DNA from 2 places in the Variovorax boronicumulans genome. Region 2 is predicted to be linked to the other one. Evidence: predicted binding sites of a transcription regulator. Region 2 holds the regulator's gene; the other holds the start of a gene.
What was found. The regulator NrdR, encoded in region 2, represses ribonucleotide reductase genes. The targets are predictions, from matches to a motif close to CACNANATNTNGTG.
Positions count from the first base shown of each region.

Region 1: VHAB30_RS21355 (ribonucleoside-diphosphate reductase subunit alpha) is a predicted target of NrdR. The motif match lies at 3,529-3,542, and genes of this name have one in related genera.

Region 1 covers NZ_BKDH01000002.1:318,556-325,524, reverse strand. The annotation lists gene VHAB30_RS21360 (ribonucleotide-diphosphate reductase subunit beta) at 1-321, opposite strand, end outside; gene VHAB30_RS21355 (ribonucleoside-diphosphate reductase subunit alpha) at 534-3,446, opposite strand; gene ampD (1,6-anhydro-N-acetylmuramyl-L-alanine amidase AmpD) at 3,796-4,413, opposite strand; gene VHAB30_RS21345 (sigma-54-dependent transcriptional regulator) at 4,400-5,950, opposite strand; gene VHAB30_RS21340 (two-component system sensor histidine kinase NtrB) at 5,956-6,969, opposite strand, start outside.
Region 2 covers NZ_BKDH01000001.1:2,657,917-2,664,885, reverse strand. The annotation lists gene VHAB30_RS12250 (pyridoxal phosphate-dependent aminotransferase) at 1-561, opposite strand, end outside; gene nusB (transcription antitermination factor NusB) at 558-1,088, opposite strand; gene ribH (6,7-dimethyl-8-ribityllumazine synthase) at 1,085-1,546, opposite strand; gene ribBA (bifunctional 3,4-dihydroxy-2-butanone-4-phosphate synthase/GTP cyclohydrolase II) at 1,553-2,707, opposite strand; gene VHAB30_RS12230 (riboflavin synthase) at 2,704-3,366, opposite strand; gene ribD (bifunctional diaminohydroxyphosphoribosylaminopyrimidine deaminase/5-amino-6-(5-phosphoribosylamino)uracil reductase RibD) at 3,453-4,583, opposite strand; gene nrdR (transcriptional regulator NrdR) at 4,612-5,055, opposite strand; gene glyA (serine hydroxymethyltransferase) at 5,089-6,333, opposite strand; ZMP/ZTP riboswitch at 6,372-6,498, opposite strand; gene VHAB30_RS12210 (lytic transglycosylase domain-containing protein) at 6,548-6,969, opposite strand, start outside.

The DNA.
Region 1 (6,969 bases), on a different contig from region 2:
GCGCGTCATGTTCACTTCCTGCGGCATCCAGTGGTTGGCGCAGGTGGCGAGGTACTTTTCCCAAGCCCACTTGTACTTGAACGGCACCAGCTGGTTGACGTCGGTCTGGCCGTTGATGATCCGCTTGTCGGAAGCCTTGACGCGCTGGCCTGCAGCGGCGGCCACCGGTGCGGTGGCAGTGGCGGGTTGTGCAAGCGACGAAGTCGGAGCGGCGACCGCGCGGCCAGCGGAAAGACCGCCGGTCGATGCGTGGTGCTGCTGCAATCCTTGTTGCATATCCTTTGGTAAGGAGGGCTTGACTTCTTCGTCCCAGGTCAACATAGAAAAATCCAATGCGCAATTATCGGAGCAACGATGTGAGTTGCAAAGTGCTCGTTCACATCGTGCGCCATTTATGGGGTTGTTATGTTGCTCGCATGCATCGCGCGACGTCAGTCAATGCCTTGATTGATTGAACGTCGCGCGCTTTTCACTTGTGCGAGCACCTCGCTGATCGATCGAAGCGTCTTGTGTGTTGACGCTTCACTTGCACATCACTGGCAGGCTTCGCAGGTCGGATCGTCGACACCGCAGAACGCGATGTCGGTGGCGGGCATCGCGCTCATCTGTGCCTTCGCTGCAGCAGCGGCGGCTTCGAGTGCGCTCATGCCCGAGGGTGCGTCGTTGCCCGACGACACCGCGTTGAGACGGCCCGATTGCACCGTCGACTTTTCAGCGTGCGTCGCGCTCTGCGTGCGCAGGTAGTAGGTGGTCTTCAGGCCGCGCAGCCAGGCGAGCTTGTAGGTGTCGTCGAGCTTCTTGCCCGACGCGCCGGCCATGTAGATGTTCAGCGACTGCGCCTGGTCGATCCACTTCTGGCGACGCGCGGCGGCTTCCACCAGCCACGTCGTCTCGACTTCGAACGCGGTGGCGTACAGCGCCTTCACGTCCTGCGGCACGCGGTCGATGGGACGCAGCGAACCGTCGAAGTGCTTCAGGTCCATGACCATCACGTCGTCCCACAGGCCCAGGCGCTTCAGGTCGCGCACCAGGTAGTGGTTGATCACGGTGAACTCGCCCGACAGGTTCGACTTGACCGACAGGTTGCCGAAGCAGGGTTCGATCGAGGCGTCCACGCCGATGATGTTCGAGATGGTCGCCGTGGGGGCGATGGCCACGCAGTTCGAATTGCGCATGCCGTCGGCCTTGATCTTGGCGCGCAGCGAATCCCAGTCCAGGGTGGCCGAACGGTCCACTTCGACGTAGCCGCCGCGAGCCTTCTCGAGCAGGTCGAGCGAGTCGATCGGCAGGATGCCCTTGTCCCACAGCGAGCCCTTGTAGCTGGAGTACTTGCCGCGTTCCTTGGCCAGCTCGGTCGAGGCCCAGTAGGCGTGGTAGCAGATGGCTTCCATCGACTCGTCGGCGAACTGCACGGCTTCCTGCGAGGCGTAGGGAATGCGCAGTTCGTACAGCGCGTCCTGGAAGCCCATCAGGCCCAGGCCGACCGGACGGTGGCGCAGGTTCGAGTCGCGCGCCTTCTTCACGGCGTAGTAGTTGATGTCGATCACGTTGTCGAGCATGCGCATCGCGGTCGAGATGGTGCGCTTGAGCTTTTCCTGGTCGACCTTGCCGTCCTTCAGATGCTGCAGCAGGTTCACCGAACCCAGGTTGCAGACGGCCGTCTCGGTGTCGCTGGTGTTCAGCGTGATCTCGGTGCAGAGGTTCGACGAGTGCACGACACCCGCGTGCTGCTGCGGCGAGCGCACGTTGCAGGCGTCCTTGAACGTGATCCAGGGATGGCCGGTCTCGAACAGCATCGTGAGCATCTTGCGCCACAGGTCCGAGGCCTGGAGGGTGCGCGCGGGCTTGATCTCGCCGCGGGCGGCCTTTTCTTCGTAGGCGACGTAGGCCTTCTCGAAGTCGGCGCCGAACAGGTCGTGCAGGTCAGGCACGTTGGAGGGCGAGAACAGCGTCCAGGTGCCCTTTTCCATCACGCGGCGCATGAACAGGTCGGGGATCCAGTTGGCGGTGTTCATGTCGTGCGTGCGGCGGCGGTCGTCGCCGGTGTTCTTGCGCAGCTCCAGGAACTCCTCGATGTCGAGGTGCCAGGTTTCCAGGTACGTGCAGACGGCGCCCTTGCGCTTGCCGCCCTGGTTCACGGCCACGGCCGTGTCGTTCACCACCTTCAGGAACGGCACCACGCCTTGCGATTCGCCGTTGGTGCCCTTGATGTGGCTGCCCAGTGCGCGCACGCGGGTCCAGTCGTTGCCCAGGCCGCCGGCGAACTTCGACAGCAGCGCGTTTTCCTTGATCGACTCGTAGATGCCGTCCAGGTCGTCGGGCACGGTGGTCAGGTAGCAGCTGGACAGCTGCGAACGCAGCGTGCCGGCGTTGAACAGGGTGGGCGTGCTCGACATGAAGTCGAACGACGACAGCACTTCGTAGAACTCGATGGCGCGGGCTTCGCGGTCGATTTCGTTCAGCGACAGGCCCATGGCCACGCGCATGAAGAACGCCTGCGGCAGCTCGATGCGGGTCTTGCGCACGTGCAGGAAGTAGCGGTCGTACAGGGTCTGCAGGCCCAGGTAGTCGAACTGGTTGTCGCGCTCGGCCTTCAGGGCGGCGCCCAGGCGGGGCAGGTCGTACTGCAGCAGCTTCTCGTCGAGCAGCTCGTTCTCGACGCCCTTCTTGATGAACTGCGGGAAGTAGTCGGCGTAGGCGGTGGCGCGCTCGGCCGGCATCACTTCGCGGCCGATGATCTCCTTGAAGATCGTGTGCAGCAGCAGGCGCGCGGTGGCGAAGGTGTAGTCGGGGTCCTTCTCGATCAGCGTGCGGGCGGCCAGGATGGAGGCCTTGTAGACCTCGTCCAGCGGCACGCCGTCGTACAGGTTGCGCATCGTCTCGGCGACGATGGGGGCGGCGGTGATGCTGTCGCCCAGGCCCTGGCAGGCCGATTCGATCAGGCCCTTGAGCTCGTTCAGGTCGAGTGCCACGCGCTCGCCGTTGTCGAGCACGTGCAGCGCCGGTGCGGCGGGCACGTCCTGCTCGCCCTGCTTGGAGCGTTCCTGGGTACGGCGTTCGCGGTACAGCACGTAGGCGCGCGCGATTTCATGGTGGCCGCCGCGCATCAGGCCGAGCTCGACCTGGTCCTGCACGTCTTCGATGTGGAAGGTGCCGCCGCCCGGACGCGAGCGGACCATGGCGCGGATCACGCCTTGCGTCAGCGTGTCGACGGTCTCGCGCACGCTGGCGGAAGCCGCGCCCTGGGTGCCGTGCACCGCCAGGAAGGCCTTCATCATGGCGATGGCGATCTTGTTCGGCTCGAAGGGAACGACGGCGCCGTTGCGGCGGATGATCTGGTAGTGCGCGAGGTTCTGACCGGTGGGCGAGCCCGCAGTGTCTTGTTGCTGCTGCGGCGTCGCGGGGACGGCGCGGGGGGTCGACGGGGTGTTCAGTGCAGTTTGCATTCGCTTCCTCTCGGTTGTGCAATTCTTGTTGGTTGGCAAGGCCTCGCGGGCCTTGCGTCGGCGTTGTTGCCGAACGGGAAGACACTATATCTAGGGTGTCTGTGCCCTACAAGCCACTACAGGTAGTGTTTTCCTATGGATGCAACCCTGACAGGAATTGCGCCGCACTCAGCGCATCGCCAGCGATGCCGCGTGAATACTGGCCCATGGTGGCGCAACCCGCATGGGGCGCGGCTTGCAAGGCGATTTGGGCCTGCAGGCCGCATGGTTGCTACGTCGCGTGCCTGCGCTTGCGAGATTGCTGCGCTGCGAGAGCGGCGCATCGCGGGCCACGGAGCGATTGAAAAAATTAGCGCGCGACCACCTGCTCGGGAAACATCTGTGGATTCCAGCCGAGCTGTTCGCGCAGCAGGCGCCAGTCGAAACCGGCGCCGGGGTCCTGCTTGCGGCCGGGCGCGATGTGCTCGTGGCCGGCGATGTGGGCGATGGCGTAGTGCTGCGCGAGCGCGGCGCAGAGGCTGGCCAGCGTTTCGTACTGCGCCTCCTCGAAGCGCTCGCCCTCGAGGCCTTCGAGCTCGATACCGACGGAGTCGTCGTTGCAGTTGCCGCGCCCGCGCCACGACGACACGCCGGCGTGCCAGGCGCGGTCGTCGCAGCTCACGAACTGCCAGAGCTCGCCATTGCGCCGCACATAGAAATGCGAGGACACCTCGAGCCCGCGGATCGACTGGAAGTACGGGTGCGCGTCCCAGTCGAGCCGGTTGGTGAAGAGCTGCTGCACGGCGTCGCCGCCGTATTCGCCCGGCGGCAGGCTGATGGAGTGCAGCACGATCAGGTCGGTCTGCGCGCCGACGGGGCGCGGTCCGAAGTTGGGCGAGGGCAGGGCCTTGGCGAAGCGGTACCAGCCGGCGCGCCAGAGTCCATCGTCGCTGGCCGGTGTCGTGGCGAGGTCGTCAGTCGTCGGCATGCGCGGTGGTGCCGTCGTCGCCGTTGGGCGTGGAGATGCCCAGGCGCGCGATGCGGTAGCGGATCTGGCGCAGGCTCATGCCCAGCCGCGCGGCGGCGGCCGTGCGGTTGAAGCCGCTTTCGTGCAGCGCGCGCACGAGGATCTCGCGCTCCTGCTGGTCGAGCCAGGCTTGCAGGTCGGAGGGCAGCGGCGGCGGCGCGGGCTTGGGCTCGACCGCCGGCGCGGGGGGCGCAGCCACCGCAACGGCGGCTGGCGCTTCAGCGGATTCGCTGCGCGGCGTGGCCGGCATCGGCGTCATCGCACCCATCAGGTCGATGTGCAGCTCGTCGCCGTCGTTCAGCGCCACGGCGCGGTGCAGCAGGTTCTCGAGCTCGCGCACGTTGCCGTCGAGTGGGTGCTGGGCCAGGCGCTGCAGCAGCGCGTCGGACAGGCGCGGCACGGGCAGGCCGCCGTCCTGCGCGATGCGCGCGAGCAGCGCGGTGCACAGCGCAGGCAGGTCTTCGCGGCGCTCGCGCAGCGCGGGCACGGCGATCTCGATCACGTTGAGCCGGTAGAACAGGTCCTGCCGGAAGCGGCCGGCCAGCACCTCGGCGTGCAAATCTTTATGGGTGGCGCTCACGATGCGCACGTCGACCGCGTCTTCCTGCGTCGAGCCGATGGCGCGCACGCTGCGCTCCTGGATGGCGCGCAGCAGCTTCGACTGCATGGCCAGCGGCAGGTCGCCGATTTCGTCCAGGAACAGCGTGCCGTCGCGCGCCGCCTGGAAGTAGCCGTCGCGGTCCTGCGAGGAGCCGGTGTACGAGCCCTTCTTGGCGCCGAAGAACTCGGCCTCGAGCAGGTTCTCGGGGATCGCGCCGCAGTTCACCGCGACGAAGGGGCCTTCGCTGCGCTGGCTGCAGCCGTGCACGGCGCGCGCGACCAGCTCCTTGCCGGTGCCCGATTCGCCGCGCACCAGCACCGGCGCCATGCCGCGCGCCACCTTGGCGATGCGCGACTTCACGAGGCGCATCGGGTCGGAGTCGCCGACCAGCCGGTCGAGCGCGGTCGCGCCGCTGCGCGTCACGGCCAGTGCGTCGGGGCGTTCGCCGCCCTGGCCGGCGGCCTGCGGCGGCGCCTTCTGCGGCACGACCACCGCGGCGCGGTTGGCCTGCACCGCCGACGCCACCACGGCGCGGAACTGCTTCAGGTCGACCGGCTTCGTGAGGTAGTCGAAGGCGCCGGCCTTCAGCGCTTCGACCGCGTTCTCGGCGGAGCCGTAGGCGGTCATGACCACGCAGCGCTCGCTGCGCTGGTCTTTCTGGATGCGGTGGATGATCTCCATGCCTTCGCCGTCGGGCAGCCGCATGTCGGTGATCACGGCGTCGAAGCGGCCGGCTTCCAGGTGCTGCCAGGCTTCGGACACGCTGCCCGCGGCTTCCACCCGGTAGCCTTCGCGCAGCAGCGTGAGTTCGTAGAGCGTGCGCAGGTCGGGCTCGTCGTCGATGACGAGGATCTGCGCGGGGCGCGGGGCGGCGGCGGAAGACGGGAGGGAGCTCACGGCCGCTATTGTGTCAGCCGGTTTTCGCTCGGTGCGAAGCTGACGAAGAATTCGTTGCCCTCGGGGCCGCCCGGCACCAGCGCGCGCCGTTCGTAGCCGATGGTGGCGCCGTGGCGCCGGCACAGCTCGCGGCACAGGAACAGGCCCAGGCCGCTGGAGCGGCTCTCGGACGAGAAGAAGGGTTCGAACAGGTGGCGCTGCACCGCCGGTTCCAGCGGCGCACCGTCGCTCCACACCAGCAACGCGGCGCGCTGCACGCCGGCGCGCTGCAAGGTGGTGATGACCTGGATCGCGCCCTCGCGCTGGCTGGCGTAGCGGGCCGCGTTGTCCAGCAGGTTCACCAGCAGGCGGCGCAGGTGCTCGGCCTCGAAGCGCACCTCGCTGCCCGGCGCCTCGAGCGCCACGCGCACGCCCTTGCGCTGGGTCTGGCGTATCCATTCCTCGGCCAGGATCTGCGCGGCCGGGTCGAGCACCAGCTGTTCGCCCAGCGACAGCACGCGCTGCTGGCGCGCGCGCGAGACGTCGAGCACATCGTCCACGATGCGCGCCAGGCGCTGCGCGTTGTGCTGCACCATGTCGGTCAGCTTGCGGTGCGCCGGGTCGGTCAGGTCTTCGCTGAGCAGCGCGCTGGCCTGTGCGATGGCGGCCAGCGGGTTGCGTATTTCATGCGCCACCGCGGCCGACATGCGGCCCATCGCGGCGAGCTTTTCGGTGCGGATGCGGGCCTCGAGCTCGCGCAGGTCCTGCAGGAACATCACGCACAGGCTGTCGGCGCGGCGGTCGTCGGTGGGCGTGAGCCGGGTGCGCACGCGCACCTCGCGCGCCGCGCCGCGGGCCTGCGCCACCGGGATCTCTTCGGTCTGCGGGGCGCGCCGCGCGAAGGTCTGGCGCGCCAGCGCGGCCAGCGCATGCCAGGCCGGCTGGGTGTGCAGCGGGAACGGCAGCGGCAGCTGCGCCAGGCCCTGGCCGAGGATCGCGTCGGCCGCCGGGTTGGCCGCGTGCACCAGGCCGTCGGTGTC
Region 2 (6,969 bases):
GTCGGGCGCGATCGAGGTGCCGGTCGGGTTCGAGGGCGAGGCCAGCAGCACGCCGCGCGTCTTGTCGGTCCAGGCGGCCTCGACCTTGGCGGCGGTGAGCTGGAAGCGCTCCTCGGCCGTGGTCGGCACCAGCACGGCCTTGCCGTCCGCCGCGCTCACGAAGTGGCGGTTGCAGGGGTAGCTCGGGTCGGGCATCAGGATCTCGTCGCCCGATTCGATCAGCGCGAGGCAGGCCAGTTGCAGCGCGGCCGAGGCACCGGCCGTGACGACGATGCGGCGGGCCGGCACGTCGACATTGAAGCGCTGCTTGTACCAGCCGCTGATGCGCTCGCGCAGGTGATCGAGGCCGGTGGCCTGCGTGTACTGCGTGGCGCCGGCGCGCACGGCGCGGGCGGCCGCTTCCTGCACCAGGGGCGGGGCGGTGAAGTCAGGCTCGCCGATGTTCAGGAAGATCATCGGACGGTCGGTGTGGGCCACTTCGCGGGCCAGCACGCCGGCCGCCTTGGCCACTTCCATCACGTAGAACGGTTCGATGCGCTGCGCGCGCGTCGAGATCCTCATGGGCGCGCCTTGCCGGTGGCCCGGTCGGCTTCCACTTCAAGTGGGCGCAGCTGCGGTGCCAGCCCGTTGAGCACGGCGTTCACGTACTTGTGGCCGTCGGTGCCGCCGAATTCCTTGGCGAGTTCGATGCACTCGTTGAGCACCACGCGCCAGGGCACGTCGGGGCAGTTCTGGAACTCGTACACGCCGATCCACATCACGGCGTGCTCGATGGGCGAGATCTCTGCGAACTTGCGGTCCAGCAGCGGCAGGATCAGCGCGTCGAGCTGTTCGGCGCCGTTGATCGAGCCGTGCAGCAGCGCGTCGTAGTGCGCCGCGTCGGCCTTGTGGAAGCCCGCGAGGTCGCGCGTGAAGTGGTCGATGTCGGTCGGGTCGTTGCGGCCCACCAGGTGCTGGTAGAGCGCCTGCAGCGCGAACTCGCGTGCGCGGCTGCGGTTCGACTTGGCCGCGGCCTTGCGTGCGCCCGTGCTGGTGAGGCCGGTGCGCGACTGGCGGGGCTTGGCGGACTTGGAGGTGTCTTCGGTCATGAAAGGGTGGCCAGCAGTTGTGCCATCTCGACCGCCACCTGGGCTGCGTCGCGGCCCTTGTCGGTCTGGCGGGCGACGGCCTGTTCGAGGTTTTCGGTCGTGAGGATCGCGTTGGCGATGGGCAGGCGGTAGTCGAGCGCGACGCGGCTCACGCTCGCGCCCGATTCGTTGGCCACCAGTTCGAAGTGGTAGGTCTCGCCGCGGATGATGCAGCCCAGTGCCACGAGCGCGTGGTAGCCGCCGCGCTCGGCGAGCGCCTGCAGCGCCACCGGCACTTCGAGTGCGCCGGGCACCTGCACATGATGGATGTCGGACGCAGCCACGCCGAGCGCCTCGAGCTCCGACAGGCAGGCCGCGGCCAGTGCGTCGGTGATGTCGGCGTTGAAGCGCGCCTGCACGATGCCGATGCGCAGGCCTTTGCCGTTGAGCGTGATCTCGCCCTTGTTGGAACCTTGCATGGTCGTTCAGTCTTTCGTGAGGTAACCGGCGATCTCGAGGCCGAAGCCGGCGGCCATGCTCGGCATGCGACGCGGCGCGCCGAGCAAGTTCATCTTGTGCACGCCGCATTCGCGCAGGATCTGCGCGCCGATGCCGTAGTTGCGCAGGTCCATGCGGCCGCGCTCGGGCGCTTGCGCGGGGCGTGCGGTGCCGTCGAACTGCGCAAGCAGCTCGGCCGCGGTTTCGCCGCAGTTCAGCAGCACGGCCACGCCCTTGCCTTCGTTCGCGATGTGCGAGAGGCTGGCGTCCAGGCTCCAGGAGTGCATCGGGCGGTTGACTTCGAGCGCGTCGAGCACCGACAGCGGCTCGTGCACGCGCACCGACACCGTGTCTTCAGGCGCCCACTGGCCGCGCACCAACGCGAGGTGCACGCCGCGGCTGGGCTTGTCGACGAAGGCGTGGGCGGTGAAGGTGCCCCAGTTGGTCTGGATTTCGCGGCAGCCGACTTTTTCGACCAGCGATTCGACGCGGCTGCGGTGCTCGATGAGCGCGGCGATGGTGCCGATCTTGAGGCCGTGCTCGGCCGCGAAGATCTGCAGGTCGGGCAGGCGGGCCATCGTGCCGTCTTCATTCATCACCTCGCAGATCACCGAGGCGGGCGAGCAGCCGGCCATGGCGGCGAGGTCGCAGCCGGCTTCGGTGTGGCCGGCGCGCATGAGCACGCCGCCGTCCACCGCCTGCAGCGGGAAGATGTGGCCGGGCTGCACCAGGTCGGCGGCCACGGCGTTGCGTGCCACGGCGGCCTGCACGGTGCGGGCGCGGTCGGCGGCCGAGATGCCGGTGGTCACGCCTTCGGCCGCCTCGATGGAGACGGTGAAGGCGGTGGAATGCTTGGCACCGTTGCGCTGGACCATCGGCGGCAGCTGCAACCGCTCGCACATCTCGCGCGAGAGCGTGAGGCAGATCAGGCCGCGCGCGTGGCGGGCCATGAAGTTGATGGATTCGGCGGTGATGTGGTCGGCGGCGATGACGATGTCGCCTTCGTTCTCGCGGTCTTCCTCGTCCACGAGGATGACCATGCGGCCGGCGGCCAGCTCGGCCACGATGTCTTCGACCGGGGAGATCGGTGCGGGTGCACGGTCGGCGCGCGGGGCGCCGATCGGCGTGACGGAGGCGTTCATTTCGAAGTGTCCTTGGGAGACGTAGGAGAGGGGGTGAGCATGCCGGCCTGAAGCATGCGCTCCACGTAGCGCGCCACGGTGTCGATTTCGAGGTTGACCTTCGAGCCGGCCTTCAGGCCGCCGAGGGAGGTGTTTTCCACGGTGTGCGGGATCAGGTTGATGCTGATCTCGGCGCCGCCTTCGATGTCAGCCACGCTGTTGACCGTGAGGCTCACGCCGTTGATGGTGATCGAGCCCTTGTAGGCCAGGAAGCGCGCCAGCGCGGGCGGTGCGACCACGCGCAGCTCCCAGCTTTCGCCGACCGGCGCGAAGAAGCTCACGTGGCCGATGCCGTCCACGTGGCCCGAGACGATGTGGCCGCCGAGGCGGTCGCTCGCGCGCAGGGCCTTCTCGAGGTTGATGCGGCTGCCTTCGTCGGTCAGGCCGGCCGTCTTGTCGAGGGACTCCGCGGAAATGTCGATGGTGAATTGCCCGCGTTCAGGTGCGAGCGTGGTGACCGTCATGCAGGCGCCGTTGAGCGCGATGCTGTCGCCGAGCCCGACGTCGTCGAGGTAGCCGTCGGGCACCTCGATGCTGAGTCGCTTGCCGTAGGAGGAGGAGGTGCCGAGGTCGTGGATGGCGGCGATGCGCCCCACGCCGGTGATGATTCCGGTGAACATTTCCACATTTTCGCAGACATCGAGGGGTCTTCGGCCCGAAGGGCCGGTTTGCGGCTGCGAATGTGCCGCGCCGCGTGCGCGGCGGCTCAGAAGCGGTCGCGGCCGGCGACGCGCGCGACGATGCGCAGGTCGGGCCCCAGCATGTCCACCGACTTGAATTCGAGCGGCAGCGCGCCTGCGAGCGACGTGAGCGGGCCTTCGGCATGCAGGTGGCTGGCGATGTCGAGCCCGCTGCCGATCAGCTTGGGCGCCAGGTACACCAGCAGTTCGTCCACGCAGCCTTCGCGCAGCAGCGAGCCGTTGAGCTTGTGGCCCGATTCGACATGCAGCTCGTTGACGCCGCGTGCCGCGAGGTCCTGGAGCATCGCGGGCAGGTCGACCTTGCCGTGCAGGTTGGGCAGGCAGGTGATGGTGGCGCCGCGGGCTTCGAGCGCGGCCGCCTTTTCTTCGTTGTGCCGGCTGGCCGCATAGATCCAGACGGCGCGGCCAGCTATGAAAATGTGAGCGTCGGGCGAGGTCTGGAGGTGGCTGTCGACCACCACGAGGTGGGGCTGGCGCGGCGTTTCGACCAGGCGCACGTCCAGCCGCGGGTTGTCTTCGAGCAGCGTGCCGACGCCGGTCAGCACGGCGCCGGTGCGGGCCCGCCAGGCGTGGCCGTCGGCGCGCGCGGCCTCGCCGGTGATCCACTGGCTCACGCCGTTGTGCAGGCCGGTGCGGCCGTCGATCGAGGCGGCGATCTTCATTCGAACCCAAGGCTGCTTGCGGATCATGCGGCTGAAGAAGCCGATGTTGAGTTCGCGGGATTCGTCGGCGCCCGGCCCGACTTCGACCTCGACGCCCGCCGCACGCAGGCGCTCGAAGCCTTGTCCCGCCACGAGCGGGTTCGGGTCGGCGAGCGAGGCCACGACGCGGCGCACGCCGGCGGCGATCAGTGCGTCGCAGCAGGGGCCGGTGCGGCCGTGGTGCGAGCAGGGTTCGAGCGTGACGTAGGCGGTGGCGCCCGCAGTCGAATGGCCTTGGGCCTGCGCGTCGCGCAGCGCCATCACTTCGGCATGCGGGCCGCCGGCCTGTTGCGTGTGGCCCTGGCCGATCACGTGGCCGTCGGCGTCGCACAGCACGCAGCCGACGCGCGGGTTCGGGTCGGTCAGGCGGATCGCGGAGGCGGCGAGCCGCAGAGCGGTCGCGATGTGGGAGGCGTCGTGTTGGGAAGAGGACATGCCGGGTTCGTTCACGCCTTCTCGGGGGTCAGATGTCGCGCAGCAGCTGCCGGAACTCGTCCACGTCCTCGAAGCTGCGGTACACCGAGGCAAAGCGCACGTAGGCGACCTTGTCGAGTTTCTTGAGTTCGCGCATCACGAGCTCGCCGACTTTCGTCGAATCGATTTCGCGCAGGCCGCTGGCCAGGAGTTTCTGTTCGATGCGCAGCAGGGCGTTGTCGATTTGCTCGATGCTCACGGGGCGCTTGCGCAGCGCCAGCATCATCGAGGCGCGGACCTTGGTCGAGTCGAAGTCGGCGCGGCTGCCGTCCTTCTTGACCACGACGGGGAAATTGACGTCTGGGCGCTCATACGTGGTGAAGCGCTTGTCGCAGGCGCTGCACTGGCGGCGCCTGCGGACGAAGTCGGCGTCTTCCGAAACGCGGGTCTCGACGACCTGCGTTTCGAGATGACCGCAAAAAGGGCATTTCATGCGGCCAGTGCTTCTCTTCTTCTATTTACGAAATCAACGGTAGACAGGGAAGCGGCTCGTCAAGGCGTGGACCTTGGCGCGCACCGCGTCGATGTTCGCCGCGTCGCGCGGGTTCTCGAGCACGTCGGCCACCAGGTTCGCCGTGATGCGGGCCTCTTCGTCCTTGAAGCCGCGCGTGGTCATGGCGGGGGTGCCGATGCGCACGCCGCTGGTGACCATCGGCTTTTCCGGGTCGTTGGGGATCGCGTTCTTGTTGATCGTCATGTGGGCGGCGCCCAGCACGGCTTCGGCTTCCTTGCCGGTGATGCCCTTGGAACGCAGGTCGACCAGCATGACGTGGCTTTCGGTGCGTCCGCTCACGATGCGCAGGCCGCGCGCGGTGAGGGTGTCGGCCACGATCTGGGCGTTCTTGACCACCTGTTGCTGGTAGGCCTTGAACTCGGGCGTCAGGGCTTCCTTGAACGCGACGGCCTTGGCGGCGATCACGTGCATCAGCGGGCCGCCTTGCAGGCCGGGGAAGATGGCGCTGTTGATCGCCTTCTCGTGCTGCGACTTCATCAGGATGATGCCGCCGCGCGGGCCGCGCAGGCTCTTGTGCGTGGTCGAGGTCACGATGTCGGCGTGCGGCACCGGGTTGGGGTACACGCCCGCGGCCACGAGGCCGGCGTAGTGGGCGATGTCGACCATGAAGATCGCGCCGACGTCCTTGGCGACCTTGGCGAAGCGTTCGAAGTCGATGTGCAGCGAGTAGGCCGAGGCGCCCGCGATGATCAGCTTGGGCATGTGCTCATGCGCCTTGCGTTCCATTGCGTCGTAGTCGATGGCTTCATTGGCGTCCAGGCCGTAGCTCACCACGTTGAACCACTTGCCGCTCATGTTGAGAGGCATGCCGTGGGTCAGGTGGCCGCCTTCGGCCAGGCTCATGCCCATGATGGTGTCGCCGGGCTTCAGGAAGGCGAGCATCACGGCTTCGTTGGCCGAGGCGCCGCAATGCGGCTGCACGTTCGCGGCGTCGGCGCCGAAGATCTGCTTGACGCGATCGATGGCCAGTTGCTCGGCCACGTCGACATGCTCGCAGCCGCCGTAGTAGCGCTTGCCTGGGTAGCCTTCGGCGTATTTATTAGTGAGCTGCGAGCCCTGGGCGGCCATGACGGCCGGCGAGGCGTAGTTCTCGCTGGCGATCAGCTCGATGTGATGTTCCTGGCGCGCGTTTTCGGCTTGAATGGCGGCCCAGATTTCGGGATCGGTCTGTTCGACCAGGATATTGCGTTGGTACATGGCAGTCCTTTGAAGACGAGGTCCTTGTTCAACCAAACAAGGGCTGCCCAGGCGAACGGCTGAACGCCTGTTGTGGTCAGGCGGCACGCTTCCCAGTGGTATTCCACGTCAGCGCGTGGCACCTTTTTCAGGGTGCTGCGCCTATCGCCAGTCGCGTACAGGCCGAGTGTAGCGCAGGCCTGCACGCATCCAGGCCGGGAGGGCCGGCAAGGCCTCAGGAAACTGCGGAGAGCAGGGCGACCTTGGCCGGCTCGCTGCCGGTGGCGGGCTCTTCACCCGCGGGCTTGGCCGGCGCCACGACCGGGATCGGCTGTGCGCGCGCCGTGGTCGGCGGCGGCACGACCATCGTCGACGGCGCACGGCCGGCGGCGACCTGGCGCAGGCGCTCGTGTTCGGCCAGCACCTTGGCGGCATAGCCGCCGTCGTCGTCGAGGTTGGCGGCGCCCACGTAGTAGCGCAGGCCGCCTTCGAGCGAGCCGGCGCGGGCGATGCATTCCTGCAGCACCTTCACGCCGACGCGCATGTTGGTCACGGGGTCGAAGGCGGTGAGCGTGCCGCCCGCGCTTTCGTACTTGTCGCCGTGCACGCGGGTCATGACCTGCATCAGGCCCTGGGCGCCGACGTGGCTTTGCGCGA